DNA from 2 places in the Kitasatospora sp. NPDC096204 genome. Region 1 is predicted to be linked to the other one. Evidence: predicted binding sites of a transcription regulator. Region 1 holds the regulator's gene; the other holds the start of a gene.
The links. The regulator HspR, encoded in region 1, represses chaperone genes until heat shock. The targets are predictions, from matches to a motif close to TTGAGNNNNNNNNNCTCAA.
Positions count from the first base shown of each region.

Region 2: lon (endopeptidase La) is a predicted target of HspR. The motif match lies at 14,176-14,194, and genes of this name have one in related genera.

Region 1 is NZ_JBIWFT010000057.1:11,099-26,906, reverse strand. Features, by position in the region: gene ACIQ87_RS37475 (metal-dependent hydrolase) at 1-859, opposite strand, end outside; gene ACIQ87_RS37470 (Yip1 family protein) at 954-2,054, opposite strand; partial or broken gene ACIQ87_RS37465 (sugar phosphate nucleotidyltransferase) at 2,251-3,324, opposite strand; gene ACIQ87_RS37460 (heterodisulfide reductase-related iron-sulfur binding cluster) at 3,667-5,892, opposite strand; gene dnaK (molecular chaperone DnaK) at 6,224-8,065, shown strand; gene grpE (nucleotide exchange factor GrpE) at 8,062-8,679, shown strand; gene dnaJ (molecular chaperone DnaJ) at 8,894-10,057, shown strand; gene ACIQ87_RS37440 (heat shock protein transcriptional repressor HspR) at 10,065-10,595, shown strand; gene ACIQ87_RS37435 (hypothetical protein) at 10,789-11,781, shown strand; gene ACIQ87_RS37430 (hypothetical protein) at 12,356-12,973, shown strand; gene ACIQ87_RS37425 (LuxR C-terminal-related transcriptional regulator) at 13,464-14,420, opposite strand; gene ACIQ87_RS37420 (LuxR C-terminal-related transcriptional regulator) at 14,410-15,396, opposite strand.
Region 2 is NZ_JBIWFT010000003.1:187,230-203,037, forward strand. Features, by position in the region: gene ACIQ87_RS04270 (protein kinase) at 1-352, opposite strand, end outside; gene ACIQ87_RS04275 (FdhF/YdeP family oxidoreductase) at 510-2,789, shown strand; gene ACIQ87_RS04280 (NlpC/P60 family protein) at 2,862-4,400, opposite strand; gene ACIQ87_RS04285 (anion permease) at 4,738-5,916, shown strand; gene ACIQ87_RS04290 (hypothetical protein) at 5,937-6,191, shown strand; gene ACIQ87_RS04295 (MDR family MFS transporter) at 6,305-7,861, opposite strand; gene ACIQ87_RS04300 (MarR family winged helix-turn-helix transcriptional regulator) at 8,036-8,485, opposite strand; gene ACIQ87_RS04305 (DUF3533 domain-containing protein) at 8,612-9,682, shown strand; gene ACIQ87_RS04310 (ROK family protein) at 9,802-10,992, opposite strand; gene ACIQ87_RS04315 (GtrA family protein) at 11,059-11,628, opposite strand; gene lon (endopeptidase La) at 11,739-14,153, opposite strand; gene ACIQ87_RS04325 (rhomboid-like protein) at 14,360-15,127, opposite strand; gene ACIQ87_RS04330 (response regulator transcription factor) at 15,689-15,808, shown strand, end outside.

The sequences.
Region 1 (15,808 bases):
GCTCGGTGCCGTCCTCGGACAGCCGCAGCTCGGTGCGCAGCTCGGCCAGCTCGCCGAGGTGGTGCAGGTGGGTGCCGCCGCAGAAGATCTGCGCGCCGCCCTCGGGCAGCTCGCAGTGCCACTGGCGGCGGGCGGTGAGCTCGGGGCCGGGCACCTCGATGCGGACCGGGGCGTCGGCGGCGACCCAGGCGGCCAGCCGGGCGTTGACGGCCTCGGTGAGGGCCGGCAGGGCGTCGGCGAGGGCCGGGAACTCCTCGGTGGCGTCCACCGTGAAGCCCTTCTTCTTCAGCGACTTGCCGAGCCGGTAGGTGTCGGTGCTGGCCGCGGTGTCCATCACCGAGCTCGCCATGGCGAGGCTGTCGAAGTCCGGGTGGCCGAAGGCGTCCGAGCGGCCCGGGTCCTTGCGCCAGCGCGGGGCGAGCGCGGCGTTCAGGGCGAGGGCGAGCAGGTGGCAGCCGCTGTGCGAGGCGCTGAGGGCGCCCCGGCGATCGGTGTCGACGGCGAGCGCGGCAGTGCGGCCGACGATGTCGCCGGGGTCGGTGTCCAGGACGTGGAGGACCAGCCAGGACCACTCCTCGTCGCCGCGCCGGACCGGGATGTCGGCGCCGACCAGCAGCTCCCCGCCCTCCGGGCCGACGGCGCCGGTCAGGCAGTCGACCACGGCCAGTTCGGTGCCGTCCACGGTCAGGGTGCCGAGGTCGGCCGGCTGGTCGGGCCAGGTGTGGTCGAGCGGGTGGAACGGGGTCGCCTCGGTGACGACGGCGTACCGCCCGTCGGCCAGCGGGTGCACCGCGAGCACCGGGGACTCGCCGGTCACCGCCCCGGCCGGGAAGCTGACGTGGGTGGTGGGGAGGGTCATGGCCTGGCTCCGGTGAGGTAGGACGACGAGGGTGGGGCGGGCCCGGCGTTCGGCCGCCGCCCGCCCCCATTCTGCCCTTCGCCCGTCGGGGGCCTCAGCCCAGCGTCGGCAGCTTGATCAGCACCAGCAGCGCGACCAGCTGCACCGCCGAGGCGGCCGCGGCCTTGCCCCAGGGCAGGTCGTGCAGCCGCCGGACCATGCTGGTCAGCAGGTAGGCGCAGAGCGCCCAGGTGGCCCAGCCGACGACCTGGACGACGACGCTGCCGGAGGGCAGCACCAGGTCCAGCAGCAGCCGGGGCGCGTCGGTGAGCCAGCCGATCAGCGCGGCCAGGCCGACGGTCGCCTTCCACGGGCCGTCGCCGCCCAGCTGGCGGGCCAGCGCGTAGGTGACCCCGCCGAAGAGCGCCCCGGCCACGGTGAAGCAGACGGCGGCGGCGAGGATGCCGGTCAGCGCCACGGTGAAGGTCGAGTTGACGATGTCGTCGTGGGTCAGCCCTATGCCGAGCACCGCGAGCGCGCCGTACAGCAGCGAGACGGTGAGGGCGGGCAGCCAGACCTGGTGGTCGCGGGTGCGGTCGAAGATCGCGGTCGGGCTGCGGAACAGGCCGGTGAACAGCTCACGCCAGTGCGGCCGGGGCCCGGCGACGTGCGGGGCGGACTGGCCGCCGGCCCGGTAGACGGCGACGTTGTCCTGGCCGTACGGCTGCTGCCGGTCGTAACCCCCGTCGGGTCCGTAGCCCGCGTCGGGCCCGTAACCCCCGTCGGGCCCGTAGCCCGCGTCCGGCCCGTAGCCCTGGTCGGAGCCGTAGCCCTGCGCGGGCCCGTACGGCGGCTGCTGCCCGTGACCGTCGTCGTAGTAGCCGTGCTCCTGGCCCGGGTGCCCCTGGTGGGGCGGCTGCTGAGCGTACGGGCCGCCGCCCGCGTACGGGTCGCCGACCGGGAAGGCCCTGGTGCTGCCGGGCCGGTCCGCCGCGTACGGGTCGTACCCGTCCCCCGCCGGGTGCCCCGGCCCGCCGGTGGGCGCGCCGGGACCGCCGGGCGCGCCGCCCGGCCCGCCGGGCGCCGCCGGGTGCGGGGCCGTGAAGTACTCCGGCCCGTCCGTCGCCCCGTGCCCCCCGGGCGGCGGCGGAGGGGCAGACCACCCACCGTGCGGACGGTTCGCGCCCTGACCGCTGTCGTATCGATTACCAGCCACGGTCCGAAGGTACCCGCCCGGCCCGGCCCGCGTCGGCCCCGGACGGAGCCGGGGCCGGTTTGCAGCGAGGCTGAGACGAACGGGACCGGAAACCCCGCGAACGGCCCGGCCCCCGCGGGCGCTACCGCTGCGCGCCGACCGACGGCCCGTGCACCGCCGCGGCCGCGCTGGTGCCGGCCGGGCAGCCGCCCGGGCCGGCCGAGGTGCGGACGGCGCCGACCGGCAGCAGGGTGCCGCAGGCGATCCGGATGCCGTTCGGCAGCTCGTTGTCCGACTCCACGATCGCGCCGTCGCCGATCACCGCGCCGTCGAGCGCCGAGCGGTCGCCGACGGTGGCGAAGGCGCCCACGATCGAGTCCTTGACCAGGGTGTCCGGGCCGATGACCGCGCCCGGCAGGATCACGCTGCCCTCGACGATCGCGCCGGCCTCGACCACCGCGTCCTCGGCGACCACGGTGCCGCCGCTGAGCACCGCGCCCGGGTGGACGGTGGCGCCGGGCAGCAACAGGGCGTCGCCGGTCGGGCCGGGGACGGCCGGGGAGTCGACCTTGCCGAGCACCAGGTCGGCCGAGCCGCGGACGAAGGCCGCCGGGGTGCCCAGGTCGAGCCAGTACGAGGTGTCGACGACGCCGCGCAGCAGCGCGCCGGTGGCCAGCAGCTCGGGGAAGGTCTCGCGCTCGACGGACACCTCGCGGCCGGCCGGGATGCGGTCGATCACGGACCGGGTGAAGACGTAGCAGCCGGCGTTGATCTGGTCGGTGACGATCTGTTCCGGGGTCTCCGGCTTCTCCAGGAACTCCAGCACCCGCCCGTCCTCGTCGGTGGGGACGAGGCCGAAGGCGCGCGGGTCCTCGACCCGGGTCAGGTGCAGGGTGACGTCGGCCCCGGCGGCCACGTGGCCGTCGCGCAGGGCGGCGATGTCGACGCCGGAGAGGATGTCGCCGTTGAAGACCAGGACCGGCTCGTCCGGGCCGCAGGTCAGGCCGGAGGCGGCGTTGCGGATGGCGCCGCCGGTGCCCAGCGGCTCGCGCTCGGTCAGGTAGACCAGCTCGATGCCGTACGGGGTGCCGTCCTGGAAGTGGTCCTCGAACACCTCGGCCAGGTACGAGGTGGCCAGCACGACGCGGGTGACGCCGGCGGCGGCCGCGCGGGCCAACTGGTGCGCGATGAACGGGACGCCTGCCACCGGCAGCATCGGCTTGGGGGTGTGGGTGGTCAGCGGACGCAGTCGCGTGCCCTTACCACCGACCAGCATGATCGCCTCGGTCATGGTCTGCGCTGTTCCCCTTGTGGTCTCTGCGGCCCGGCCCGGTGGGCCGGCACCTCGTCGTCGGTCTGGACCCGGCCGTCCGGCCGGCGCGGGTCGCCACCCGTCCGGGGCTTCCGTCCGGAGCGGGCGGACCGGCACGAAGCCGGTCCGGGCCTACTGTATTTGCTTCCGACCGAATGCCCGTCCGGCGCCTGTGCGATTGCCGTCACCCGCCGTACTCCCGCCGTACCCGCGCGGGCCGTCCGCGCCAACCGAAAGCCCGGCCCGGCGGGCGCGTTCACGGCGTCCACCGGGCCGGGCAGTTGTAGCAGAACTGTCGAACAGCGGGCTGTGCGGCGGCTGTTACGCGTCCACCGTCGCGGGCTGCTCCTCGCTCCCGGCCGGCGGTTGGGCCTTCACCGAGTCGAGCAGCAGCTGGGCCACGTCGACCACCTTCAGGTGCTCCTTGGCCGCGCCCTCGTTCTTCTTGCCGTTGACCGAGTCGGAGAGCATCACCAGGCAGAACGGGCAGGCGGTGGAGACGATGTCCGGGTTGAGCGACAGCGCCTCGTCCACGCGCTCGGTGTTGATCCGCTTGCCGATGCGCTCCTCCATCCACATCCGGGCACCGCCGGCGCCGCAGCAGAAGCCGCGCTCCTTGTGCCGGTGCATCTCCTGCTGGCGCAGACCGGGGACCTTGTCCATGATCTCGCGCGGCGGGCTGTAGACCTTGTTGTGGCGGCCCAGGTAGCAGGGGTCGTGGTAGGTGATCAGGCCCTCGACCGGGTTGACCGGGACGAGCTTGCCCTCGTCGATCAGGTGCTGCAGCAGCTGGGTGTGGTGGATGACCTCGAAGTGGCCGCCCAGCTGCGGGTACTCGTTGGCGATCGTGTTGAAGCAGTGCGGGCAGGTCGCCACGATCCGCTTGACCGGGGCGTCCTCCAGGGCCGCGTTCAGCGTCTCCACGTTCTGCGCGCCGAGCATCTGGAACAGGAACTCGTTGCCCAGGCGGCGGGCGGAGTCACCGGTGCAGGACTCCTCCTTGCCGAGGATCGCGAACTTCACGCCCGCGGTGTGCAGCAGCTCGGCGAAGGCCTTGGTGGTCTTCTTGGCGCGGTCCTCCAGGGCGCCGGCGCAGCCGACCCAGTAGAGGTACTCGACCTCGGCGGGGTCGATGTCCTCGCCGATCACCGGCACCTCGATGCCGGTCTCCTTCTTGAGCTCCTTGACCCAGTCCAGGCGGGCCTTGGTGGCCATGCCCCACGGGTTGCCCTTGTTCTCCAGGTTCTTGAGCATCGTCCCGGCCTCGGTCGGGAACGAGGACTCGATCATCACCTGGTACCGGCGCATGTCGACGATGTGGTCGATGTGCTCGATGTCCACCGGGCACTGCTCGACGCAGGCGCCGCAGGTGGTGCAGGACCACAGCACGTCCGGGTCGATGACGCCGTTCTCCTCGGCGGTGCCGATCAGCGGGCGCTCGGCCTCGGCCAGGGCGGCCGCCGGGACGTCCTTGAGCTGCTCGGAGGTGGCCTTCTCCTCCCCCTCCATGTCCTTGCCGCCGCCGGCCAGCAGGTACGGCGCCTTGCCGTAGGCGTGCTCGCGCAGGCTCATGATCAGCAGCTTCGGCGAGAGCGGCTTGCCGGTGTTCCAGGCCGGGCACTGCGACTGGCAGCGACCGCACTCGGTGCAGGTGGAGAAGTCGAGGATGCCCTTCCAGGAGAAGTGCTCGACCTGGGAGACGCCGAAGACGGCGTCGTCGGCCGGGTCCTCGAAGTCGATCGGCTGACCGTTGCTGGTCATCGGACGGAGGGCGCCGAGCGCGGTGCCGCCGTCCTCCTCGCGCTTAAAGTAGATGTTGAAGAAGCCGAGGAAGCGGTGCCAGGCCACGCCCATCGAGGGGTTGAGGCCGATGGTGGTCGCCCACGCGAACGAGATGCAGATCTTCAGCATCGCGAACAGGTAGATCAGGTTCTCCAGCGTGCCGTGCGACAGGCCGCTCAGCGCGGAGACCAGCGGGTACGAGACCAGGTGCTCCGGCCCGTACGAGTCGACGCCGTTGAGGGCGCCCTCCAGGCCGCGCAGCATCAGGATGCAGAGGCCGATGCCGAGGATCGTGTACTCGACGTAGAAGGCCTGCCAGGCGATCGAGCCGGCGAACCGGGACTTGCGGCCGGACCTGGACGGCAGGCTCATCAGCCGGATCACGATCAGGACCAGGATGCCCAGCGTGGTCAGGGTGCCGATCAGCTCGACGAAGAGCTGCCAGATCATCCAGTGGCCGATGATCGGCAGCGCGAAGTCGGCGTCGAAGAGCTGGCCGAAGGCGTTGACGATGGTCAGCACCAGGCTGAAGAAGCCGACCGCGACGAACCAGTGGGCGACGCCGACGACCCCCCAGCGGTTCATCCTGGTGTGGCCGACGAACTCGGTCGCCACGGTCTTCACCCGCTGGGCGGGCTGCCCGAAGCGGGTGGAGTCGTCCGCACCGGTGCGGACCACCCTGTAGATGTACAGCGCCGCACGGGCGGCGAGCGCGGTGCCGATCACGAATGTGACCAGCGAGATGACGATCGCTGCTAGCTGCATCGGCTCTCCGTCTCCTGCGGCTTTGCGGTTGAGCAGGCTCTGCGGTTCTCAGGTCTTTGGAACTGAGTGTACTGGTCGGTAACTTGCCGGGCCGACGGCCCGGACATTACCGGTGGGCAACAGTTCTCCAGAAGATTCCCAAGCTATGGCGGCAGTCACGTGGGCGCACCCCCGCCACGGCGTGGCGGGGCGCACCCCGGACTTCCGGGCCCCCGACCGAGGTCCCGGCTCAGCAAAGTTGAGCGACTCGCACTCATGCCTGTTGACGCCGCCCATCGAGTCGTGCATCCTTGAGCCCGTAAAGCTCAACTCTTCCGTGGAGGTATTTACGATGGCACGCGCGGTCGGCATCGACCTCGGTACGACGAACTCGGTCGTCAGCGTTCTGGAGGGTGGCGAGCCCACCGTCATCACGAACGCCGAGGGTGCGCGGACCACGCCGTCCGTCGTCGCCTTCGCGAAGAACGGCGAGGTCCTGGTCGGCGAGGTGGCCAAGCGCCAGGCGGTCACCAACGTCGACCGCACCATCCGCTCGGTGAAGCGCCACATGGGCACCGGGTGGAAGATCAACATCGACGGCAAGGACTTCAACCCCCAGCAGATCTCGGCCTTCGTGCTGCAGAAGCTGAAGCGCGACGCCGAGGCGTACCTGGGCGAGACCGTCACCGACGCCGTCATCACCGTCCCGGCGTACTTCAACGACTCCGAGCGCCAGGCCACCAAGGAGGCCGGCGAGATCGCGGGCCTGAACGTCCTGCGCATCGTCAACGAGCCGACCGCGGCCGCCCTCGCGTACGGCCTCGACAAGGACGACCAGACCATCCTGGTCTTCGACCTCGGCGGCGGCACCTTCGACGTCTCCCTGCTGGAGATCGGCGACGGGGTCGTCGAGGTGAAGGCCACCAACGGTGACAACCACCTCGGTGGTGACGACTGGGACCAGCGCGTCGTCGACCACCTGGTCAAGGTCTTCCAGGCCGGCCACGGCGTCGACCTGTCCAAGGACAAGATGGCCCTCCAGCGTCTGCGCGAGGCCGCCGAGAAGGCGAAGATCGAGCTGTCCTCGTCCTCCGAGACCTCGATCAACCTGCCGTACATCACGGCCTCCGCCGAGGGCCCGCTGCACCTGGACGAGAAGCTCACCCGCGCCCAGTTCCAGCAGCTGACCGCGGACCTGCTGGAGCGCTGCAAGGTCCCGTTCCACAACGTGATCAAGGACGCCGGCATCTCGCTCTCCGAGATCGACCACGTCGTCCTGGTCGGTGGCTCGACCCGCATGCCGGCCGTCGCCGAGCTCGTCAAGGAGCTGACCGGCGGCCAGGACGCCAACAAGGGCGTCAACCCGGACGAGGTCGTCGCCATCGGCGCCGCGCTCCAGGCCGGTGTCCTGAAGGGCGAGGTCAAGGACGTCCTGCTGCTCGACGTCACCCCGCTGTCCCTCGGCATCGAGACCAAGGGCGGCATCATGACCAAGCTGATCGAGCGCAACACCACGATCCCGACCAAGCGCTCCGAGATCTTCACCACGGCCGAGGACAACCAGCCGTCCGTGCAGATCCAGGTCTACCAGGGCGAGCGCGAGATCGCCGCGTACAACAAGAAGCTCGGCATGTTCGAGCTGACCGGCCTGCCGCCGGCGCCGCGCGGCCTGCCGCAGATCGAGGTCACCTTCGACATCGACGCCAACGGCATCATGCACGTCGGTGCCAAGGACCTCGGCACCGGCAAGGAGCAGAAGATGACCGTCACCGGCGGCTCCTCGCTGCCGAAGGACGAGGTCGACCGCATGCGCCGCGAGGCCGAGCAGTACGCCGAGGACGACCACAAGCGCCGCGAGGCCGTCGAGACGCGCAACTCCGCCGAGCAGCTCGTCTACTCGACCGAGAAGTTCATCGCCGACAACGCCGACAAGCTGCCGGGCGACGTCAAGACCGAGGTCGAGACCGCCATCGGCGAGCTCAAGGAGGCCCTGAAGGGCGAGGACATCGCGAAGATCCGCGAGGCCTCGGAGAAGGTCTCCACCACCGCGCAGAAGCTCGGCCAGGCGCTGTACGCCAACGCCGACGCCCCCGCCGGTGCCGCCGCCTCCGGTGACTCCGCCCAGGCCAAGGACGACGACGTCGTCGACGCCGAGATCGTGGACGACGAGAAGCCCAAGGGCGGTGCGGCATGACGGACAAGCCGCAGGGCGGCAAGCCCGGCGACGACTCCGCCGCCGAAGAGGCCGTGATCAAGGCTGCCGAGGAGGCCGCCGCGGCCGGCTCGGAGGGCTCCGGTTCGGAGGAGCTCGCCGCCGCCAAGCGGGAGCTCGCCGAGCGCACCGGTGACCTCCAGCGCCTCCAGGCCGAGTACCAGAACTACCGCAAGCGGGTCGAGCGCGACCGGCTGACCGTCCGCGAGATCGCCGTCTCCAACATCCTGGAGTCGCTGATCCCGGTCCTGGACGACATCGGCCGCGCCCGCGAGCACGGCGAGGTCACGGGCGGCTTCAAGTCCGTCGCCGAGTCGCTGGAGACGGTCGTCGCCAAGCTGGGCCTGCAGCAGTTCGGCAAGGAGGGCGAGCCCTTCGACCCGACCATGCACGAGGCACTGATGCACAGCTACTCCTCGGACGTCACCGAGGACACCTGCGTCCAGGTCCTCCAGCCCGGCTACCGCATCGGCGAGCGGATCATCCGCCCGGCGATGGTGGCCGTCGCCGAGCCCCAGCCCGGCAGCCAGGCGTCCTCGGGCGCCGAGGAGAAGTCCACCGACAAGGACAAGTCCGACGGTGGCTCGGACAGCTGACAACCTGTGACAGCTGACAACCAGTGCGCTGCGGAGTCGTACGCCGGCCAGTACGGCGGCCGGCTCCGCAGCGCTCTGTCAACGGTCGTGCACCCAGCGGCTGTTGACAGCTCTGTGACGATGGAACTCGGGAGGTGGCGGAAGCCGTGAGCGAGCGAACGATCGAGAGGCGCGTGAACGGCTCAGCGGCTGCCGAGCGCAGCGAGGTGGACGCATGAGTGGCAAGGACTTTGTCGAGAAGGACTACTACAAGGTCCTCGGCGTGCCCAAGGACGCCACCGCCACCGAGATCAAGAAGACCTACCGCAAGCTCGCGCGCGAGTTCCACCCCGACGCCAACAAGGGTGACGCCAAGTCCGAGGAGCGGTTCAAGGACATCTCCGAGGCGTACGACGTCCTCTCCGACGAGAAGCGCCGCAAGGAGTACGACGAGGCCCGCAGCCTCTTCGCCAACGGCGGCTTCCGGGCCGGCGGCCCCGGCGGCACGGGCAGTTACAGCTTCGACTTCGGCGACCTCTTCAGCGGCAGCCAGGGCGGCGGCGGTGGCGGTGGCGGCGGCCTCGGGGACGTCTTCGGCGGCCTCTTCAACCGCGGCGGCACCCGCCAGGCCCAGCCCCGGCGCGGCGCCGACGTCGAGACCGAGGTGACGCTCTCCTTCGAGGAGGCGGTGGACGGCGCGACCGTCCCGCTGCGGATGACCAGCCAGGCCCCCTGCCGCGGCTGCAACGGCACCGGGGCCAAGGCCGGCACCACCCCGCGGGTCTGTCCGACCTGCGTCGGCGCGGGCACCGTCAGCCGCGGCCAGGGCGCCTTCGCGCTCTCCGAGCCGTGCAAGGACTGCCGCGGCCGGGGCATGATCGTCGACGACCCGTGCCCCGACTGCCACGGCAGCGGCCGCGCCAGCTCGGCCCGCACCATGCAGGTCCGGATCCCGGCCGGCGTCCAGGCCGACCAGCGCATCCGGCTCAAGGGCAAGGGTGCCCAGGGCGAGCGCGGCGGGCAGCCCGGCGACCTCTACGTCACCGTGCACGTCGACCCGCACCCGGTGTTCGGCCGCAAGGGCGACAACCTCACCGTCACCGTCCCGGTCGCCTTCCCCGAGGCGGCGCTCGGCGCCACCATCGAGGTGCCCACGCTGAACGGCCCGGCCGTGAAGCTCAAGCTGCCCCCGGGCAGCGCCAACGGCCTCACCATGCGCGCCCGCGGCAAGGGCGCCACCCGCAAGGACGGCACCCGCGGCGACCTCCTCGTCACCGTCGAGGTCGTGGTGCCGCAGCACGTCACCGGCGACGCGCTGAGCGCCCTGGAGCAGTACCGCGAGGCCACCGCCTCCGACGATCCGCGAGCCGACCTGTTCAGGGCGGCGAAGGGAGCGTGACGACCAGATGTCCCCGATGAACCCGATCGACCCCGACACCCCGATCGGCTCCGGCCTCGGCGAGGGCCTGCCCGGCGCCGGCGCCCGCCGCACCCGCCGGGCCGCCGCGGCCCCGCCGACGTACGTGCTCACCGAGGACACCCCGGTGTACGTCATCTCCGTGGCCGCCGAACTGTCCGGCCTGCACCCGCAGACCCTGCGCCAGTACGACCGCCTCGGTCTGGTCTGCCCCGACCGCACCGCCGGCCGGGGCCGCCGCTACTCCGCGCGCGACATCCAGCAGCTGCGCGAGGTCCAGCGGCTCTCCCAGGACGAGGGCATCAACCTGGCGGGGATCAAGCGGATCATCGAGCTGGAGAACCAGGTCACCGCCCTCCGGTCCCGCGTCGCGGAGCTGGTCGACTCGCTGGAAGGCGCCGCCACCGCCCTCCAGCAGCGCGAGGCCGCCGTCCACGCGTCCTACCGCCGCGACCTCGTCCCGTACCAGCCCCCCACCCCGCAGTCCAGCGCGCTCGTCGTCTGGCGTCCCAAGCGCTGACCTGACGGATCCACCGGCCGCCGGTCCCTCCTCTCGGGGGGTGCCGGCGGCTCGGTGTTGGTGAGAGAGTGCTCTATCGGGCCGGCACGGTCGATCTGCGGGCGGCAAGGCACCCGGTCAGCGCCACCTAGGATTCTTGCCACAGAAGACGACAGTCGCGTTGACTACTTCCCGGTCAACACTAGGAGCCGAGATGAGTGGGCGAGAGCACGCGGGGGCTGCATTCGGCGGATCGCGCGTCCTGTCCGAGGACGCCCGAAAGCTCTACCTGCAGGCCGTCAACGAGAACGGCCGTCTCTCCCGGAGCGCGTGTCCGGTCACCAGTGTCCCGGCCCTCGATGAATTGTTGAAACTCGGACTGCTCATACCCGACAGCGACGAACCGGGCGCTTTGCTCGCGGTCGATCCGGCCCAACTCGCCGGCAGTCTGAGTTCCACCTGGCAGCGTCAGGCCCTCGATCTGCTCTCCAGAGCGGTATCGCTGCCCGGCGACCTCAGCGAACTCGCCGAGGCATTTCACGCCCCCGACACGACGGGTGGGGCCATCGAATACATCCACGGGAAAGCGCGGATAAATCAGAGACTTCAGCAGTCGGCCGCCGCGGGAGTCACGGAAGGCCTGTCCATGCAGCCCGGCGGACCCCGCCCGGCGGAAATGCTGACGTCTTTCCTGGCGCGCGACCTGGAGATTCTCCGCCACGGCGCGTCGATGCGCACCATTTACAACGCGAGCACCCGCTACCACCAGGCGACCAGGGACTACGTCGCGAAGCTGACCGAGGAAGGGTGGCAGTTCCGCACCCTGGACGAGCCGTACGCCCGGCTGATCATCGTGGACCGCAAGCTGGCCGTGATCCCGGTGGTGGACGACGACCTGGCCGCGTTCATCCACGATCCGGCCATCGTCAGCTTCCTCATCGAGGAGGTCTTCGAGCGGAGCTGGAACCGGGCCCTGGAATTCGACGGGGACCGTTCCGTCCCCCAACAAGTGGTCTCCAGACTGCGCCAGACGATCATCGACCTGATGCTCGCCGGGACGAACCACCGGGTCATCGCACGACGGCTGGGCATCAGTGAGCGCACCCTGGCGCGCCACATCGCGGAACTGAGGGAGGAGTACCACGTCGACTCCCTCTTCCAGCTGGGCTACGCGCTCGGCCGGTCGACGAGACCGGAACTGGGCTGAGGGCGGCCGCCGAATCCCGCCCCACCCGGCGCGAAAGGCTCAGCCTTCACGCCCGCCCCGTCCCGATCGAGCCGTAAGGCCGGATTTCAGCCCCAGTGCAGGTCGTCGGCAACAGCCGTCAGCGCACTGGTGCTCACAGCCGCGTGCCCACCGTCGGACGCGAAGGAGACTCCGGTCAGAACCGCCATGCCGATGAGGATCGGAAGCGCAGCCTTGCAGACGAGTCGACGCAGAGACACGGACCCACCCTCCAAACTCTCGAACACCTAGGACCGAATCAATAGCACTGGCGTCCACATGATGCCGCACCTTCCGCGAGAGTGCCATCCCCACTCCCCCCGGCCGGAGCGTCATCTCTCTGCCAGGCATCCAGATGACAGGGCGGGACGCTGGACGCGGCCGCGCGCGCTGATAGACGATCAGTTCGCTCCCAATGGTCCAGCACAGATAGCGAACTTGCCGCTGTACCGTCAAATATCTGCCGGATCTCTTCCGCTCGCAGACTCAAAAGCCACTGTCCTCAGCGCCCGCCGGCACCACATCACCACCCGGTCGGCCTTTCCCCGGAGTCGACATGACCGAGCCCTACCTGCGTCACCACGACAGCCAGGCCCCTGAGGGTCGGCGTGCACGTGTGTTCCTGGCCGCCCCCCTGATGCGACTGACCGGTCCGGCCGACAGTGTGGTGACGCTCGCCAGCCGGACGCGGCTGACGACGCTCCGTACCACCCTGCTGCGCAGCGGTGCCGCCGTGTACAGCGCGCACCACAGCGACGCCTGGACCATCTCCGGCCGCGCGCCGGAGCCCCGCGTCCCCTCCGACTTCCGCGCCCTCCAGTCCGCCGACCTCGTGTTCGCCTACGTCGGGGCCCCCCTCTCGGCCGGCGTGAGCCTGGAGCTCGGCTGGGCGTCGGCGCTGCGCAAGCCGATCGTCCTCCTGGTCGACGAGGCCATCACCCACAACCCGCTGATCGCCACCATCGAGCAGGTCGCCCCCGTCCTGCCGCTGGTCTTCGACGACACCTGGTCGCAGGAGGCCCTCAACCACACGGTCGAGACCGCGCTCGACTGGGCGGGCATGGCGCTCTCCCTGCGCGAGGGCTTCTGGACCGCCCCCGGCGAGCAGTTCAACGTCCCCCGGCAGCAGCCCCCGGTCCCCGGCTACTGGCCGACCGGCGCCGCCACCGGCTGAGCGGCCGTCACGGCCCGTCCGGGCTCCCCGCATCCGCCGGTCCGGTAGGAACAGCGCCTCCGCGTCGTACGGCTCACGCGGCCGGGCGAGGTGACCGGCGACGGTGCGTCCGCCCGGCCCCGTCCGGACGGCGATCGCCCGCCGCGTGAGCCCCCGGGCACGCGGCCGTCCGACCTCCTCGTGGGCGGCGGGCACCGTCGCACCGCCGAACAGCGCGGCCCGGTCCACGACCCGGGCCTGCCGCCGGCGCCGCTCGAGGACGCCCACCGGGTACCCGCCCGCCGCCGGATCCTCCACCATGGCGGCGACCCCGTCCTCCGGGGTCGCCGGGATCACGGCGACGGCGCGGTCGAGGACCGGCGTCCGGCCGGAGCCGGAGCCGGCGCCGAGGACCCGGTTCCGCGGGCCCGCCTCCGTGGCCGGCGCCGCGTCGTGGGCCCGGGCGAGGCCCTCCGGCGGGTGGGCGGCGCGGAGCGCGCCGGCGGGGGTGTCAGTCACGGTGCTCGCCCCGCAGCTGCCAGCCCAGGTGGAAGAGGGTACGGGCGCCGTAGCGGTCGCGCAGCCGGGAGATGTGGGCGGCGACGGTGCGCTCGCTGACCCCCAGCCGGGTGGCGACGGCCCGCTGGGTGAGGCCGCGGGCGAGCAGCCGGCCGATCCGGACGGTGGTGACGGGCGGCGGATCGAGGCGGCTGTCGGCGGGGGTGGCGCGGGCCCAGTCGCGTTCGAACTGGGCCACCAGGTAGGCGACGGTGGTGGGGTCGGTGAGGAAGACGGCCCGGCTGCGGTCCTCGGCGGCGGGGATGACGGCCACCACCCGGTCGAAGACCAGCACCCGCTCGTACGGTTCGGCGAGGATCCGGACCTGGGCGCCTTGCTCGGTGCGCAGGGCCACCTGGCTCCGCACGGCGGGGTCGGCGAGGGTGACCGACTGGTAGACGGTGCGCAGCGCGCAGCCGCGGCGGAGCAGCGAGAGGTCCTGGGAGAGGGCCATCCGGAGCCCTTCGAGCGGACGCAGCCCCGGCTGGGCGGCCAGCACCTCCTCGCGGCACTCCGAGATGAGCTCGCTGATCCGGCCGCGGACCTCGGCGGTGTCGACGACGACGCCGGCCCCCGGACACCCGGCCGAGGGGCCCACGGACGGCGCCCCGACCGGGTGGCGGGCCTCGTCGTAGGCGCGGGCCAGCGGGCCGAGGGTGGCCGGGAGCCGCTCGGCGTGCCGCAGCAGCCGCAGGGCGCGGGTGCGCAGTTCGACGCCGATCCGGTCGCCGAGGGCGCGCGGGCCGGCGGCGGTCCAGCCGGTGGCGGTGGGGGTGAGCAGGCCGCGGGCGACGAGCGCGGCCAGGGCCGGGCGGTCGGCGGGGGCGAGGTCCTCCGGGCGCAGTCGGCCGCCGCCCCGGACGGCGGCGAGGTAGAGGGCCCGCTCGGCCGGGCCCGGTTCATCGGTCATCGCGGGCGCCTCGCATCAGCCAGCCGAGCTGGAAGAGGGTCTGCGCGCCGTAGCGGTCGCGCAGCCGGGAGATGTGGGCGGCGACGGTGCGCTCGCTCAGGCCCAGCCGGGTGGCGACGGCCCGCTGGGTGAGGCCGCGGGCGAGCAGCCGGCCGACCCGGTCGGGGATGGTGCGGGCGGGTGCCTGGGCAAAAGCGGCCTCGGCGGTGTCGGCGCGGGCCCAGTCGCGTTCGAAGCCGCCGACCAGGTAGGTGATGGTGGCCGGGTCGGTGATGAAGGCGGCGGTGCTGTTGTCGTCGTTGGCGGAGATCACGGCGACGGAGCGGTCGAAGACGATCAGCCGCTGGAAGGGCTCGTCGAGCACGCGGATGAGCGAGCCGTGCCGGGTGACCTCCTCGGCGTAGGCGAGCGCGGGCGGGTCGGCGAACGCGACCGGCTGGTAGATGGTGCGCAACGAGCAGCCGCGCTGCAGCAGTTGGACGTCCTGGAGGAGGGCGACCTGGAGGGTGTCGGCGGGCCGGTGGCCGGGCTGCGCGGTGAGCACCTCGGATCGGCAGTCGGAGACCAGCTGGGAGATCCGCTGGCGGATGTGGACGTGCCCCTCGACGTGCACGGCGGCGCCGGCCCGGTCGGTCGGGCGGGGCATCGCGTCGTAGGCCCGGGTGAGGCCGTCCAGGGCGCCCGGGAGGTTCTCCGCGCGGACCAGCAGCCGGGTGGCCTCGCTGCGCAGTTCGGCGCCGAGGCGGTCGCTGACCGAGCGCGGGCTGACCGCGGTGAAGCAGCGGTCCATCCGGTTGACCATCAACAGGCCGATGTCGATGAGCTGTTGCAGCGCGTCCCGGTCGACGTCCGCGACCTCGGCGATGGGGACGCGGCCGCCCTCGGCGATGATGGCCAGGTAGAGCTGGCGGGCGGCCTCGTCGGGTTCCTCGCCCACCGGCCCGTGGTGCGGTGTGACCGCCGGGTCCCCCGTCACGTCCCACTCTCCCTGCCGGACGCCTGTCCCTGGTACTGCCCGTGCTCCCCGCCGCGCGGGCCGTGGCACCGGCGGGCCGGGCGGGCCCACGGTACCGGTGGGCCGGCACGTCGTGATCATGGAACAGGCGGTCACGGTACCGGTCGGTGCGGCGGGCCCCCGGGCCGGGTGCCGTCGCACGCCGGTTCGTCCGGGGGCCGCCATCGGTACGCCAAGCCCAAGCGCTCCCGTCGAAGCGGAGCAGCAACGCCTCGACGGGTCCGGTCCGGGGGCCATCACCACACATGAACCCCGGTCCGGTGCTCTTCCCCCCCGTTCCACCGGTGCGCGAGTCGCACCGGCGGTCAGTATGAAGAGCCAGCCGCCGTCATCGGGCTGCGGTTGCCCGGACGACTTGGCGTGCCTCCACCCT
Region 2 (15,808 bases), on a different contig from region 1:
CCCAGCGCAGGCTGAGCGCCGGCCCGGGCACCCCCGCCCGCAGCACCTCGGTGAGGGTGCGGCCGGTGAGCAGCTCCATCACCAGGTAGGTGACCTCCTCGCCGTCGAGCTCGCACTGCCCGAGGTCGTGCACCGTGACGATGTGCGGGTGCGAGAGGTTGCCGGCCGCGCCGGCCTCCCGGACGAACCGCAGCGCGGCCTTCGCCCGGTCACCGCCGTGGTGCCCGATGACCTTGACCGCCACCGGCCGCCCCATCCGGGTGTCCTGGGCCCGCCACACCACCCCGAACCCGCCCTGCCCGAGCTTCTCCACCAGCTCGTACCGGCCGTCCAGGACGTCCCCGACTCGCACGCGCCCTCTCCCCTCCCACCATGACGCCCAGACTCTACCGACGGCGCGCCCCCCGCGACGGAGACGGCCCTCCCCCTCTCAAGCGGCAGGTGGAAGGATGGACGGTGAGCCCCGCGACGGTGCGGCGGCCCGAACCAGCAGCCCGAGGAGAGCGGCCATGGCCAAGCAGGCCCCGCAGAGCGACCCGGCCCAGGACGCCCCCGAGGTGTCCGCGCCCCAGCACGCGGCCGCCGGGCTGCCCGCCGTCGGCCACAGCCTGCGGATGGCCACCGAGCAGATGGGCGCCCGCCGCACCCTGGCCACCCTGCTCAAGGTCAACCAGCCGAACGGTTTCGACTGCCCCGGCTGCGCCTGGCCGGAGCCGGACAAGACCCACACCGCCGAGTTCTGCGAGAACGGCGCCAAGGCCGTCGCCGAGGAGGCCACCGAGCGGCGCGTCCGCGCCGAGTTCTTCGCCGCCCACCCGGTCGCCGACCTGGCCGAGCGCTCCGGCTACTGGCTCGGCCAGCAGGGCCGGCTCACCCAGCCGATGCTGCTGGACGAGGGCGCCACCCACTACCGGCCGGTCTCCTGGGACGAGGCCTTCGCGCTGGTGGCCGAGGAACTGAAGGCCCTGGACACCCCGGACGGCGCCGCCTTCTACACCTCCGGCCGGACCAGCAACGAGGCCGCGTTCGCGTACCAGCTGTTCGCCCGCCGGCTCGGCACCAACAACCTGCCGGACTGCTCCAACATGTGCCACGAGTCCTCCGGTTCGGCGCTCACCGAGACGCTCGGCGTCGGCAAGGGCAGCGTCAGCCTGAAGGACCTCTACCAGGCCGACCTGATCATCGTGGCGGGCCAGAACCCGGGCACCAACCACCCCCGGATGCTCTCCGCGCTGGAGCGCGCCAAGCGGGCCGGCGCCACCATCGTCAGCGTCAACCCGCTGCCGGAGGCGGGCCTGGAGCGGTTCAAGAACCCGCAGCAGGCGCGCGGCCTGGTCGGCCACGGCACCAAGCTGACCGACCTCTTCCTGCAGATCCGGCTCGGCGGCGACCTCGCGCTGTTCCGCGCGCTGAACCGGATCGTCCTGGAGCGGGACGGCGTCGACCGCGATTTCGTCGCCGAACACTGCCACGGCTTCGAGGAGTTCGAGGCCCAGGCCCGGACGACCGACCGCGCCGAGGTGCTCGCCGCGACCGGCCTGCCCTGGGAGCAGATCGAGGAGCTCGGCCGGCTGGTACTGAAGTCCGAGAAGATCATCGTCTGCTGGGCGATGGGCCTCACCCAGCACAAGCACGCCGTGCCGACCATCCGCGAGGTGGTCAACTTCCTGCTGCTGCGCGGAAACGTCGGCCGCCCCGGCGCCGGGGTCTGCCCGGTGCGCGGGCACAGCAACGTCCAGGGCGACCGGACGATGGGCATCTTCGAGCGCCCCACCACCGCCTTCCTGGACGCGCTGGGCGGGGAGTTCGGCTTCGAGCCGCCGCGCGAGCACGGCCTCGACTCGGTGGACACCATCCGCGCGATGCGCGACGGCAGGGTCAAGGTCTTCTTCGCGATGGGCGGCAACTTCGTCGCGGCCACCCCGGACACCGAGGTCACCGAGGCCGCGATGCGCCGCTGCCGGCTGACCGTCCACGTGTCCACCAAGCTCAACCGCTCGCACGTGGTCACCGGCGCCCGCGCCCTGATCCTGCCCACCCTGGGCCGCACCGACAAGGACGTCACCTCGCGCGGCGCCCAGTTCGTCAGCGTCGAGGACTCGATGGGCCAGGTGCACGCCTCGCGCGGCGGCCTGCGCCCGCCCGCACCCGGCCTGCTCTCCGAGACCACGATCGTCTGCCGGCTCGCCCGCGGCGTGCTCGGGCCGCAGGACACCGTGCCGTGGGAGGACTTCGCCGAGGACTACGACACCCTGCGGGAGCGGATCGCCCGCGTCGTCCCCGGCTTCGAGGACTACAACGAGAAGGTCCGCCGCCCCGGCGGCTTCACCCTGCCGCACGGCCCCCGCGACTCCCGCACCTTCCCGACCGCGACCGGGAAGGCCAACTTCTCCGTCAACCCGCTGACCGCCCCCGAGGTACCGCCGGGCCGGCTGCTGCTCCAGACCCTGCGCTCGCACGACCAGTACAACACCACGATCTACGGCCTCGACGACCGCTACCGCGGCATCAAGGGCGGCCGCCGGGTGGTCCTGGTCAACCCCGCGGACGCCGCCGAACTCGGGCTCGCCGACGGCCTGTACGTCGACCTGGTCAGCGAGTGGAGCGACGGCGTGGAGCGCCGCGCCCCGCACTTCCGGGTCGTCCACTACCCCGTCGCCCGCGGCGGCGCGGCGGCCTACTACCCCGAGACCAACGTCCTGGTGCCGCTCGACTCCACGGCCGACGTCAGCAACACCCCCACCTCCAAGGCCGTCGTGATCCGCTTCGCCCCCGACAGCGGCGCCTGACTCCGAACGAACGCGAAGGCCGCCCCACGTCATCGGACGTGGGGCGGCCTTCGTACCGGCCCGGTGGGCCGGTCAGTGCGTCGGGGTGCCCAGCGGCAGCGTGGCGGTCGCGCTGCCCGGGGCCGAGGCGGTCGCCGAGCCGGTGCCGCTCGGGCCCTCCGTCGGGGTGCCCGTCCCGGTCGGGGTGGGCGTGCCGGTCCCGCTCGGGGTGCCCGGTGTCCCGGTCGGGGTCGGCGTCGGGGTGCCCGGCCCGGTCGGCGTGCCGGTCGAGGGCGCGGTCGGCGTGGCCGGGTCGGTCGGCGTACCCGCCCCGCCCGGAGTGGCCGGGTCGGTCGGCGTGCCCGGCACGACCGGCGGCGTCACCGCTCCGCCCGGGGCCGGCGGGGCCGGCACCTGGTTGGCCGGGCTCGGCGCGATCGGCGTGACGGAGTCCCAGCCCGCCGGGAGGTCCGGCACCTTCCACGCGCCGCCGGCGTCGTCCGCCGTGCCGGACGGGTCGGGCCGGACGGCCCCGAGGATCGGCATGGAACCGACCGGCGAGATCTTGATGAACGCCCCGGGCCGCGGCGCCTGCACGATCAGCCCGCCGCCGATGTACATCCCGACGTGCGAGGCGTCCTGGAAGTAGATCACCAGGTCACCGGGCCGCAGCTGGTTGAGCGCCACGTGCGGCAGCTGCGCCCACTGCTCCTGGCTGGTGCGCGGGATCGGCTTGCCGGCGTGCAGCCAGGCCTGCGAGGTGAGGCCGGAGCAGTCGTAGGCGCCCGGGCCGGTGCCGCCCCACAGGTACGGCTTGCCCAGCTGCGCCAGCGCGAAGGCCACGGCCCCGCGCCCCTGCAGCGAGGGCGTGCGCTCCCCCTTGCCGAGCGCCCCGGAGGCGAGGAACGCGAGCTGCGCCTCGTCCGCCTTGGCCTTCTCCAGCTGCTCCAGCTCGGCCCGCTGGGCGCCGGTCAGCGAGGAGACCACCTGCTCGACCGAGGCGAGGTCGGCGGCGGCCTTGGCCTTGGCCGCGTCCTGCTGGGCGACCAGCGTCTGCGAGGTCTTCAGCGCCTCCTCGTTCTGCTTCCTCAGCCCGTCCAGCTCGTCCCGGTCGCTCTTCAGCTTGTCCAGGAACTCCGACTGGGAGCGGCTGGCCGAGGCCAGCAGCTCGGCGATGACGACCGCCTCGTACGGGTCCTTGGAGAGCAGCAGCTCGGCGTAGGCCGAGGCGGCCCCGTTGCGGTACTGCGCGGCGGCGAGCTGGGAGGCGATGTCGGTGCCGGCGTCGACCTGCTTCTGCTGGCGGTCCAGCCGGCCCTGGAGGTCGGTGAGCGAGGTCTGCTGCTCCGCGACCTTGGCGACGGCGCCGTTGTACTGCTCGGTCGCGGCCTCGGCGCCCTGGTAGAGCGCGTGCAGCTGGTCGAGCAGCGGGCCGAGGGTGGCCTTGGCGGCGGCGAGCGGGTCCGCGTCGGCGGCGACCTGGCCGGTGCCCGGGTCGGGTGCGGCCCAGGCGGCCTGGGCGCCCACCGGCAGTGCGAGCGCCGCGGCCGCGAGGACGGCTCCGCAGCGCAGCGCCGCCCGTACCCAGGGCCGTACGCGTGCCGTCTCCGCTCTCTGTCCCGCCCCGCCCATGACCTGGCCCTCCCCGCCGCGCACTGCCCCTGTCCCGGGTACCCGGATCCCGCAGATCCTCCCACGGGTTACTCGCCGGAAACAGGGCGCGGGCGGACTGGGAGGTTAATTCTCGATTGATCTGTGAGACAGCTCTCAGCAAACCGGGTCGAACCGGTGCGTTCTTCGCTGAAGTCCAGCTCAGCGCGGCCGATGTCACTCCGACGAAAGGCAATGGTCACCGCGAGTCAACCATCAGAACCACGATTCCCGGTCCAGTTCACCTTCCGTTTACCAAGCAGACTTACGGTCGCGACGTCATCAACGTCCGTGCGACAACTACGACGATTGTTTGGGTATGGAACACATCTCGTTCCTGGTGGCCGTTGTGATCATCACGGCGCTCGCCTTCGACTTCACCAACGGGTTCCACGACACCGCCAACGCGGCCGCCACCGCGATCGCGACCGGAGCCCTTCGTCCGAAGGTCGCGGTCACCATCGCGGCCCTGCTCAACTTCGCGGGCGCGTTCCTGTCCGTGAAGGTCGCCACCACCATCTCCGGCGGCATCGTCAACGAGAAGGCCGGAGTCCACCCCGAGATCATCTTCGCCGCACTGGCCGGAGCGATCCTCTGGAACCTGCTGACCTGGCTGCGCGGCCTGCCGTCCAGCTCCTCGCACGCCCTGTACGGCGGCCTGATCGGCGCCACGGTCGTCGGGGTCGGCATGAACGGCGTCAACTTCGACACCGTGGTCACCAAGATCCTCATCCCGGCCGTCGCCTCGCCGTTCGTCGCCGGCCTGGCCTCCTGGGGCGCCACCAAGATGGCGTACCTGATCACCCGCAAGGGCGACACCGCGGCCACCGAGAAGGGCTTCAAGACCGGCCAGGTCTTCTCCTCCTCGCTGATCTCGCTCGCGCACGGCACCAACGACGCCCAGAAGACGATGGGCATCATCACCCTGACCCTGGTCTCGGTCGGCGCCCTGCCGCACGGCGCGCTGCCCCCCACCTGGGTGATCGTCTCCGCGGGCGCCGCGATCGCGCTCGGCACCTACATGGGCGGCTGGCGCATCATCCGCTCGATGGGCAAGGGCCTGGCGGACATCCGCCCGCCGCAGGGCTTCGCCTCCGAGTCGGCCGCCGCGACCGTCATCCTGACCTCCTCGCACATGGGCTTCGGCCTCTCCACCACCCAGGTCTGCTCCGGTGGCATCATGGGCGCCGGCCTCGGCGGCCCGAAGGGCGAGCTGCGCTGGAGCCTGGTCCGCCGCATGGTCTACACCTGGGGCCTGACCCTGCCGGCCGCCGCCGTGGTCTCCGGCGGCGCTGCCCTGCTGGCCGAGCAGGGCAGCTGGGGCGTCGCCCTGGTCGGCGCCGTGCTGGTGGCCGGCGCCGGCGCGATGTGGCTGATCTCCCGCCGCCAGCCGGTCGGCGCGGACAACGTCAACGACGTCGACGTCACCCCGGTCGAGGTCGCACCGGCCGGTACCGCGAACGCCCCCACCCCCGCCTCGACCACCGTCGCGGCCTGAGCGGACCGAGGACACTCACCATGCACATCAAGTGGAACGCCCTGGCCCAGACCGCCGGGGTCAGCTTCGGCATCACCGTCGCCGTGGTCACCGTCTTCGCGCTCGGCATCCTGGCGCTGTCCCGGCGCGAGACCGCGCTGAGCGCCGCCCGTGAGAACGGGGGCACCGCGGGGGCCGCGGGCGGCGGCAGGCTCGCCCTGGCCGGCGCGTGCGTCTGCTTCGCGCTCTGCGGCGGGGTCGTCCTCTACGGGCTGTCGCTGATCGCCGGTCACTGACCGCACGGCCGGACGCGGCTGACCGGCCGGACGCGACAGAACGGGCCGGGGAGTGTCTCCACACTCCCCGGCCCGTTCGCGTATCCCGACGGCCGGTCGGTCCCGCCGGCCGGTCAGCCCTCCTGGGTGGTGGTCTTCAGCGCGGTCTCCCGGATGAACAGCACGGTGACGAAGGCCAGCGCCGCGAACGGGGCGGCCCACAGGAAGACGGTGCCGACGCCGTGACCGAAGGCGTCCGTCACCAGCGGCACGATCGGGGCCGGCAGCTTGGCCAGGTCCGGGATGCCGCCGCCGGAGGCCGCGGGCGACGCCGGGACGTGCGCGGCGGCCAGGTTCTCGGCCAGGTAGTGGCCGACCTTGTTGGTCATCAGCGCGCCGAGCGCGGAGACGCCCATCGCGCCGCCCATGGTGCGGAAGAAGGTGACCACCGAGCTGGCCGCGCCGAGCTCGTGCCGGGGCACCGTGTTCTGCACCGCGAGCACCAGGTTCTGGCTGGTCAGACCGAGGCCGACGCCGGTGATCGCCATGTAGACGGAGAGCAGCACGTAGTCGGTGTCGGCCCGGGCGGTGCCGAGCAGGCCGAAGCCGAGGGCGAGCAGCGCGGTGCCGGAGACCAGGTAGGCCTTCCACTTGCCGTACTTGGTGATCAGCCGGCCGGCGACCGCCGAGGAGACCGCCAGGCCGAGGATCATCGGCAGGGTCATCAGGCCGGCCATCGTCGGGGACTTGGCGCGGGCCAGCTGGAAGTACTGGCTGAGGAAGGTGGTCGCGCCGTACATCCCGACGCCGACCAGCACGCTGGCGATCGCGGCCAGGGTGACGGTGCGGTGGCGGAAGAGGCTCGGCGGGATGATCGGCTCGGCGGCGCGGCGCTCGATCACGATGGCCAGGGCGCCCAGCAGGACGCCGCCGCCGACCATGGCCGCGGTCTGCCAGGACAGCCAGGCGTAGTTCTTGCCGGCCAGGGTGATCCAGATCATCAGCAGGCTGACCGAGGCGGTGATGACCAGCGCGCCCAGGTAGTCGATCTTCGCCTGGCGCTTGACCACCGGCAGCTTGAGGGTGCGCTGCACCACCAGGATCGCGACCAGCGCGAACGGGATGCCGACGTAGAAGCACCAGCGCCAGCCCAGCCAGGAGGTGTCCACGATGACGCCGCCGATCAGCGGCCCGCCGATGGTGGCGAGCGCGAAGACCGCGCCGAAGTAGCCGCTGTAGCGGCCGCGCTCGCGCGCCGGGACCATCGCGGCCAGGCAGATCTGGCCGAGCGCCACGACACCGCCGGCGCCGATGCCCTGGAGCGCGCGGCAGGCGATCAGCTCGCCGGTGTTCTGCGAGAGGCCGGCCAGCGCTGAGGTGCCGATGTAGATCAGCAGCGCGATCTGGAGCAGCAGCTTCTTGCTGACGAGGTCGGAGAGCTTGCCCCAGATCGGGGTGGAGGCGGTGAGGCTGAGCAGGGCCGCGGTGATCACCCAGGTGTAGGCGGACTGGCCGCCGTGCAGGTCGGCCAGGATGTGCGGCAGGGCGTTGGAGACGACGGTCGAGGAGAGCACGGCCACGAAGAGGCCGAGCAGCAGGCCGGAGAGCGCCTCCATCACCTGCCGGTGCGTCATCTGTTGACTGTCGGCCGCGGCGGCGGTTCCGCTCGCGGCCTCGGTGGTCACGGTCATCTGGATCCTTCGGCGAGGCGCGGGATACGCGGATCATGAAATTTCGTTGCCGTAAGCAACCATAAGACGAGATGGTTGAATTAGGCAACTTTCTTCAAGGGCAAGTAAAGCCCGCGGGTGCGGGCCCCGCTCACGCCGCCGACGACCGCCTCGGAACGGCTTCCTCCGCCACGGTCACTCGGCCGGCGGGTCCTCCAGCACGTCGTTGAAGCGGTGCAGCAGCTCCGCGAAGCGGCTCACGTCCTCCGGTGACCAGCCGCCCATCACCTCGCGCACCCGCCGCATCCGGACGTCCTGCGCGGCCAGGTAGCGCCGCCGCCCGTCCCCGGTGAGCGAGACCAGCGCGGACCGGCGGTCCAGCGGATCCGTCTCCCGGGCCACCAGGCCCAGTTCCTCCAGCGTCCGGATCTGCCGGCTCACCGTCGCCTTGCCGATCGAGAAGTGCACGCCGACGTCGGTCACCCGCACCGGCCCGGCCTGCTCGATGTAGCCGAGCAGGCTGTACGCCATCCCCTCCAGTCCGGGGTGCACCCGCCGTGAGAGTTCCGCCACTCTGGCCCGGCCCCGCCGGAACATCAGCGCGACCTCGCGCTCCACCGCCACCAGGGCTTCCTCGTCGCTCACCGCGCCAGTATCGCGCAGTGGCACCGGCCACGATCCGGCGCGGCCGGTGCGACAAGCCAACTACTTCATGGTATGAAGTATCGGTTCTGGAAGGACCGTTTTTCCCCGTTACGCAAGGAGATGTGGATGGCAGCCCCGGGGCAGGGTTTCGTCGCCGAACTGAAGAGTGCGGTCACCCCGCGCGCGGCACTGCTCGTGATCGGCGTGCTGCTGCTCCAGCTCGGCTTCATCACCTCCTACATCGGGGCGCTGCACAAGCCGACCCCGCAGAACCTCTCCATCGCGGTGGTCGCCCCGCCGCAGGTCACCCCGAAGCTGGTCGGCGCCCTGGAGTCGGTGCCGAACGACGCCGTCCGGGCCGTCACCGCGCCGGACGCCGAGACGGCGATCCAGCAGATCAAGGACCAGAAGCTCTACGCCGCGCTGGTCGTGGACCCGACCTCCACCCAGGACACCCTGCTGGTGGGCAACGCCCGCGGCACCGCCGCCGCCAAGGCCGCCGAGAGCATCACCACCGCGATCGACCAGAGCCAGGGCCGTACGGTCAAGGTCCAGGACGTGGTGCCGCTCGCCAAGGGCGACAACAACGGCCTCTCCGCCTTCTACCTGGTGATCGGCTGGTGCGTCGGCGGCTACCTGGTCGCCTCGATCCTCGGCATCAGCGCGGGCTCCAAGCCGGCCAACGTCCACCGCCTGCTGATCCGTCTCGGCGTCCTCGCGGTGTACTCGATCGGGGCCGGCGCCCTCGGCACGATGATCGCCGGGCCGGTGCTCGACGCCCTGCCGGGCTCGGTGCTCGCCCTGAGCGCCATCGGCGCCCTGGTGGTGTTCACGGTCGGCGCGTTCACCATGGCCCTGCAGTGCATGTTCGACATCCTCGGCATCGGCGTCGCGGTGCTGATCTTCGTGGTGCTCGGCAACCCCAGCGCGGGCGGGGTGTACCCGGCTCCGATGACGCCGCCGTTCTGGCGGGCGATCGGCTCCTGGCTCCCGAACGGCGCCGGCACCACCGCCACCAAGTCGATCGCCTACTTCGGCTCCACCAACCTGGGGATGCCGATCCTGGTCATGGTGGTCTGGGCGCTGATCGGCATCGGCGTCGCCCTGCTGGCCGTGCTGCGCGGCCCGCGCTCCGGCGGCCGCGAGCTGGTCTCCGAGGAGGCCGAGAACGGGACCGAGGCCGTGGCCAAGGCCTGAGCCGCCCGCCACTGATCGTCACCGAGCCCCCGGCCGCCACGGCCGGGGGCTCGGACGCTTTCCGGGCCCCGCGTGCCGAGGCCCCGCGTTCCCTGCCTCCGCGTTCCAGGCCCCGCGTTTCAGGCCCCCGTGCCCGCCCCGAGCGTTCCCGGGTCGGCCAGGACGGCCCGGACGACCCGCGCCGCCGCGCCCAGCAACGGGCCCCGCCGGCCCAGCCGGGAGACCGTCAGCCGGTCCCCGGACCAGGGCCGCACCGCCACCCGGGCGGTCAGTTCAGCCCGCATCGCGGGCAGCAGCCAGGGCGCCAGCCGGGCGTAGCCGCCGCCCAGCACCACCTCGGCCGGGTCCAGCAGGTTGACCGCGCCGGCGGCCGCGGTGCCGAGCGCCGCACCGGCCCCGGCCAGCGCCGCGAGGGCGGCCGTGTCCCCGGTCCCGGCGCGGTCGGCGAGCAGCGTCACCCAGTCGCCCCGGGCTCCGGTCAGGCCGGCCGCCCGCAGCACCGCCGCCTCGCCCGCGTACTGCTCCAGGCAGCCGTGCGCCCCGCAGGCGCAGGGGGGTCCGTCCGGGTGGACCGGCACGTGGCCGAACTCGCCGGCGTAGCCGCCGGCCCCGCGCAGCAGCCGGCCGCCGACCACGATCGCCGCACCGACCCCGGCCTCCGCGGAGACGTACAGGAAGTCCTCCGGGCCCTCGCCCAGCCAGCGCTCGGCCAGTCCGCCGAGGTTGGCCTCGTTGTCCGCCTCGATCGGCAGCTCGGCCAGGCCGTCCCCGACCGGGCCCGCCCCGGCCGCCCGCAGCGCCGGGCGCAGCGCGGCGGCCAGCGGGACGTCCTGCCAGCCGAGGTTGGCGGCCCGCCGGAGCACCCCGCCGGAGCCGCCGACCAGCCCGGGCACGGCCAGGGTGAGTCCGGCCGGGCGCAGCCCCGACGCGGCGACGGCCTCGTGCAGCAGGTGGGCGAGCTCGGCCATCACGACGGCGGGCTCGCGGCCGTGGTTGGAGACCTCCCGGCGCCGCCAGGCGCGGACCTCCCCGCGCAGGTCGACCACGCAGGCGCCCAGGTGCCGCACCCCGATCTCGGCCCCGAGTCCGCCGGGCCCGGCCGGGTTGAGGCCGAGCGCGGTGCCGGGGCGGCCGACCTTGCCGCTGGGCGCGGCGGGACCCTCCTCGACCACCAGGCCGGCGGCGATCAGCTGTTCGGCGAGGGAGGAGACGGCGGCTCTGGTCAGCCCCGTCCCGGCGGCCACCTCGGCGCGCGAGCGCGGTCCGCTCGCGATCGTCCCGAGCACCAGCGCCAGGTTGGCCCGGCGCATCCCCTGCTGGCTGGCGGGCGCGGTCCGAACGGGGTCCGGCTCCTGCACAAGGCTCACCTCGCCCCTCTACGGCACGTCCCGTGGCATCTCGGGTGCAGCGTAACCGGGTTCCGGGGGCACCGTCGCCGGCGCCGGGACGGGCTGGACGGCGGCTGTCCGGGCGGACGGGGCGAAGACCCACCGCCGCATCGCCCAGTAGCGGAACACCATCGCCACGACGGTGCCGACGACCATGCCGCTGAGGAAGTCCGCGACCTCCTGCCCGACCGGGTCGACGTACGGCTCGCGCAGGTCCAGGAGGTACCGGGAGACCGCCAGCGGTACGTCGTTGACGACGATCGCCACCGCGCTGACCAGGACGAACATCAGCGCCTCGCGCTGTCTGCCGGCGGCCCGGAAGGCCCAGCGGCGGTTCAGCACGTACGAGACGACGGTGCCGATCACGGTCGCGACGGTCAGCGCGACCACCGGCTTGTGCTGCAGCACGGTGAGCTTGAGCTCGAAGTCGACCACCGTGGTGAGCACGAAGCAGCCGCTTCCGACCAGCAGGAACTTCACCAGCCGGCGGTGCCGCACCAGGACGGGGCGCAGCCGGTCGGGCACCCGGGCCAGAACGCGCTGCGTGGGTGACGGCATCTCCGCAGTCTCGCACGCGGGGATGCCGTCGGCCCGTCAGACCGCCGCGGTCCGCCCGGGCCGGCGCCGGGTGCCCGGGCCGCCGCCGCGGCGGCGGCCCGGGCTCCCGGTCAGGCGGCCACCAGCACCGCGGCCCCGGCCGGCTCCAGCGCCAGCTCCAGCACCTCCCGCACGTCCGCCACCGGGTGGACGGCGAGCCGCTCCAGCACCTCGGCCGGGACGTCGTCCAGGTCGGCCTCGTTGCGCCTGGGGATGATCACCGTGGTGATCCCGGCCCGGTCGGCGGCCAGCAGCTTCTGCTTCAGCCCGCCGATCGGCAGCACCCGCCCGGTCAGCGACACCTCGCCGGTCATCGCCACGTCGGTGCGCACCTTGCGGCCGGAGAGCAGCGAGGCCAGCGCCGTGGTCATGGTGATGCCGGCGCTCGGCCCGTCCTTGGGGATGGCCCCGGCCGGGATGTGCAGGTGCACGCCGCGGTCACGCAGCGAGGTGACCGGCAGCTCCAGTTCGGCGCCGCGCGAGCGCAGGTAGGAGAGCGCGATGTGCGCGGACTCCTTCATCACGTCGCCCAGCTGCCCGGTGAGGGTCAGCCCGGTGCCGCCGGTCTCGGCGTCGGCCAGCGAGGCCTCGATGTAGAGGACGTCGCCGCCGGCGCCCGTCACCGCGAGGCCGGTGGCCACGCCGGGGACGGCGGTGCGGCGCTCGGCCGACTCCTGGGCGGACTCCGGCACGTGGTGCGGCCGGCCGATCAGGGCGCGCAGGTCCTGCGCGCCGACGGAGGCGGGCAGCTCGCGCTCGCCCAGCTCGGCCTGCGCGGCGATCTTGCGCAGCACCCGGGCGATCGAGCGCTCCAGGTTCCGGACGCCCGCCTCCCGGGTGTACTCCCCGGCGAGCCCGCGCAGCGCCGACTCGTCCACGGTGACCTGCTCGCCGCCCAGGCCGGCCCGCTCCAGCTGGCGCGGGAGCAGGTGGTCCCGGGCGATGACGACCTTCTCGTCCTCGGTGTAGCCGTCCAGCCGGACCAGCTCCATCCGGTCGAGCAGCGGCTCGGGGATGGCCTCCAGCACGTTGGCGGTGGCGAGGAAGACGACGTCGGAGAGGTCGAGCTCGACCTCCAGGTAGTGGTCCCTGAAGGTGTGGTTCTGCGCCGGGTCCAGCACCTCCAGCAGGGCGGCCGCCGGGTCTCCCCGGTAGTCGGAGCCGACCTTGTCGATCTCGTCCAGCAGGACGACCGGGTTCATCGAGCCGGCCTCCTTGATCGCCCGCACCAGCCGGCCGGCCTGGGCGCCGACGTAGGTGCGCCGGTGGCCGCGGATCTCCGCCTCGTCCCGGACGCCGCCGAGCGCGACCCGGACGAAGGAGCGGCCCATGGCGCGGGCCACCGACTCGCCGAGCGAGGTCTTGCCGACGCCGGGCGGGCCGACCAGGGCCAGCACCGCGCCTCCCCGGCGGCCGCCGACCAGCCCGAGCCCCTGGTCGGCCCGGCGCTTGCGGACGGCCAGGTACTCGACGATCCGGTCCTTCACGTCGGCCAGGCCGGCGTGGTCGGCGTCCAGCACCGCGCGGGCGCCGGCGATGTCGTACGCGTCCTCGGTGCGCTCGTTCCAGGGCAGCTCCAGGACGGTGTCCAGCCAGGTGCGGATCCAGGAGCCCTCGGGCGACTGGTCGGAGGCGCGCTCCAGCTTGTCGACCTCCTTGAGCGCGGCCTCGCGGACCTTCTCCGGGAGGCCGGCGGCCTCGACCCGGGAGCGGTAGTCGCCGTCCTCGTCGGCGGCCTCGCCGTTCAGCTCGGCCAGCTCCTTGCGGACGGCCTCCAGCTGGCGGCGGAGCAGGAACTCCTTCTGCTGCTTGGCCACGCCCTCCTCGACGTCCTTGCGGATGGTGTCGTTGACCTCCTCCTCGGCGAGGTGGTCGCGCAGCAGGGTGAGCGCGTACTCCAGACGGGCGAGCTGGTCGGCCTCCAGCAGCACCTTGAGCTTCTGCTCGGCGGTGGCGAAGGGCGCGTAGCCGATGTTGTCGGCGAGCTCGCCGACGCCCTCGATCCGGTCGACCCGGTCGACGATCTGCCAGGCGCCGCGCTTGCGCAGCCACTGGGTGGACAGCGCCTTGTACTCCCTGACCAGCTCGGCGGCCCGGCCGGTCACCGGGGTGCCCACCGAGGACTCCCGGAACGGCGTGGTCTCCACCCAGAGGGCGGCGCCGGGGCCGGTGGTGCCGACCCCGATCCGGAGCCGGCGCACGGCGCGCACCAGCGCGGCCGACTGCAACAGGGTGTTGGGGCCGTCGGCCAGCCGGCCGACCTGCTCCACGGTGGCCAGCGTGCCGACCGCCGCGTACGAGCCGTCCACCCGCGGGACCAGCAGGACCTGCGGCTTGCCGGCGCCGGTGGCGGCGGCCCTGGCGGCCTCGACCGCGGCGCGCACCTCGGTGTCCTTCAGGTCCAGCGGGACCACCATGCCCGGCAGGACGACCTCGTCGTCGAGCGGCAGCACGGGCAGGGTGAGCGGTGTGGACGTCGATGCCATGATCTCTCCCCAGTCAGCGAACTTGAGTCGACCTGACTAAGGCCTGACGGCCGCCGGATGTTCCCGGCACTCTGTTCGCCATGAGCGAACGGGGATCGGTGCGGAAAGCCCTTCCCACGACCGCGTCAAAAGGACCCCAAGGACTCCTGGGGAAGTCCTGACAGACGAGCGTCCGAGCCTGGGCGAACCCCGACCGGGCGACGGTGTCAACGCACCGCCCGCACCCGCGCCGGCGCACCGCCGGAGGCCGTCGCGGCGACCGGCCGCGGCCTGGGCGGGCGCCGCTCGACCCGGCGCAGCCAGCGCCACAGCGCGACCCCGGTCAGCACCGCGGCCGGGTGCCCCACCCCGGTGATCACGTCCCGGTCGGAGGCGATCTGCTCGGCGATCATCAGCCCGGCACCGCCCAGCGCCAGCAGCCGCCCGCGCCAGGAGAGCAGCCCGGCGACCGCGCCCAGACAGGCGAGCACGCCGTAGCTGACCCCGATGTCCAGGTAGTCCATCACCTCGGGAGCCATCCGCCCGGCCTCCACCGCGGTGATCACCACACCCTGGGAGAGCAGCGTCGCGGCGACATGCCCGGCCGCGAACACCGCCGCCGCCCTGGCCGGGCCGACCCTGCGCTCCAGCGGCGCGAGGGTGAGGGCGAATCCCCACAGGTACGGCATCCACACCTCGCCGGCCACCCAGAATCCGCTCAGCACAAGAGCGCGCAAAGGGTGCTGGAGCAGGTTGTGCCCGTCCGAACTGGAGGCTTCCTGCAGACGCTGGACGAGTTCCGGATCGGCGAGCCTCGCGAAGGTCGTGGTGACTCCCACGACGGCGAGGTATCCGATGGTGAAGGGCGTTCCCCGGGGCGTCGGCACCCGTTCCAGCAGCCATTCCACGACGCCGGCGCGCAGCCCGAGGCGGAGCATTCCGTACGGCGCCCCCGCGGCCCCGAACCCCTCGGCGCCCCGCCCGAGTCCCGCCATGCCGCCTCCGCTCCACGCCGCAGCCACCGACTCCTCGTCAGGTGCCCAACGTACCGGCGCGCGCCGCGGATTCCGCCCGGTCGGGTCTTGTCGCGGCCACGGTACGTCGAGGTTCTGGGAGGCACCTGGGAAAAGCCCGTGAAGACCGTCGTCGCGGCGGACCGCCGGATTCCCGGCATTGGTCCAGACCTTCTCCCCCACAACGCGGCAACAGGGCCTCTGACCGGCGCCTTGGCGTCAACTGGACTGCATACGTACCGTTACGCAGAGAAAATTCGCCGGGTAAGGTATCGGCCCGTGCCCACTCGTGCAGTGGGTCCGAGGGCGGCCCGAGAGCCGGCCCACGGGCCGGAAACGTCCGGTCCACCTGCCGGGAAGCATCCGCTGTCCGTACGCTGCGAAGTGCGCGGGAGAAGTGGGCGGCCGACCATCCGTCCCCGTCTCCCGATCGCGCGGCGGGACGGCGGACCCGGCACAGTCCACGACGGAACAAGACTACGAGCGGAGCCCCGCCATCCCCACAGGTGGCCGGCCCGCAGCCCTGGGGGCGGTGGCGTGACCGTGACAGAAATCCAGCAGGACAACCAGCACACCGGTGGCACTGTGAGCAGCCAGCGCAGAGTGCTGGTGGTGGAGGACGAGCCCACGATCGCCGAGTCGATCGCCGCCCGGCTGGGCGCC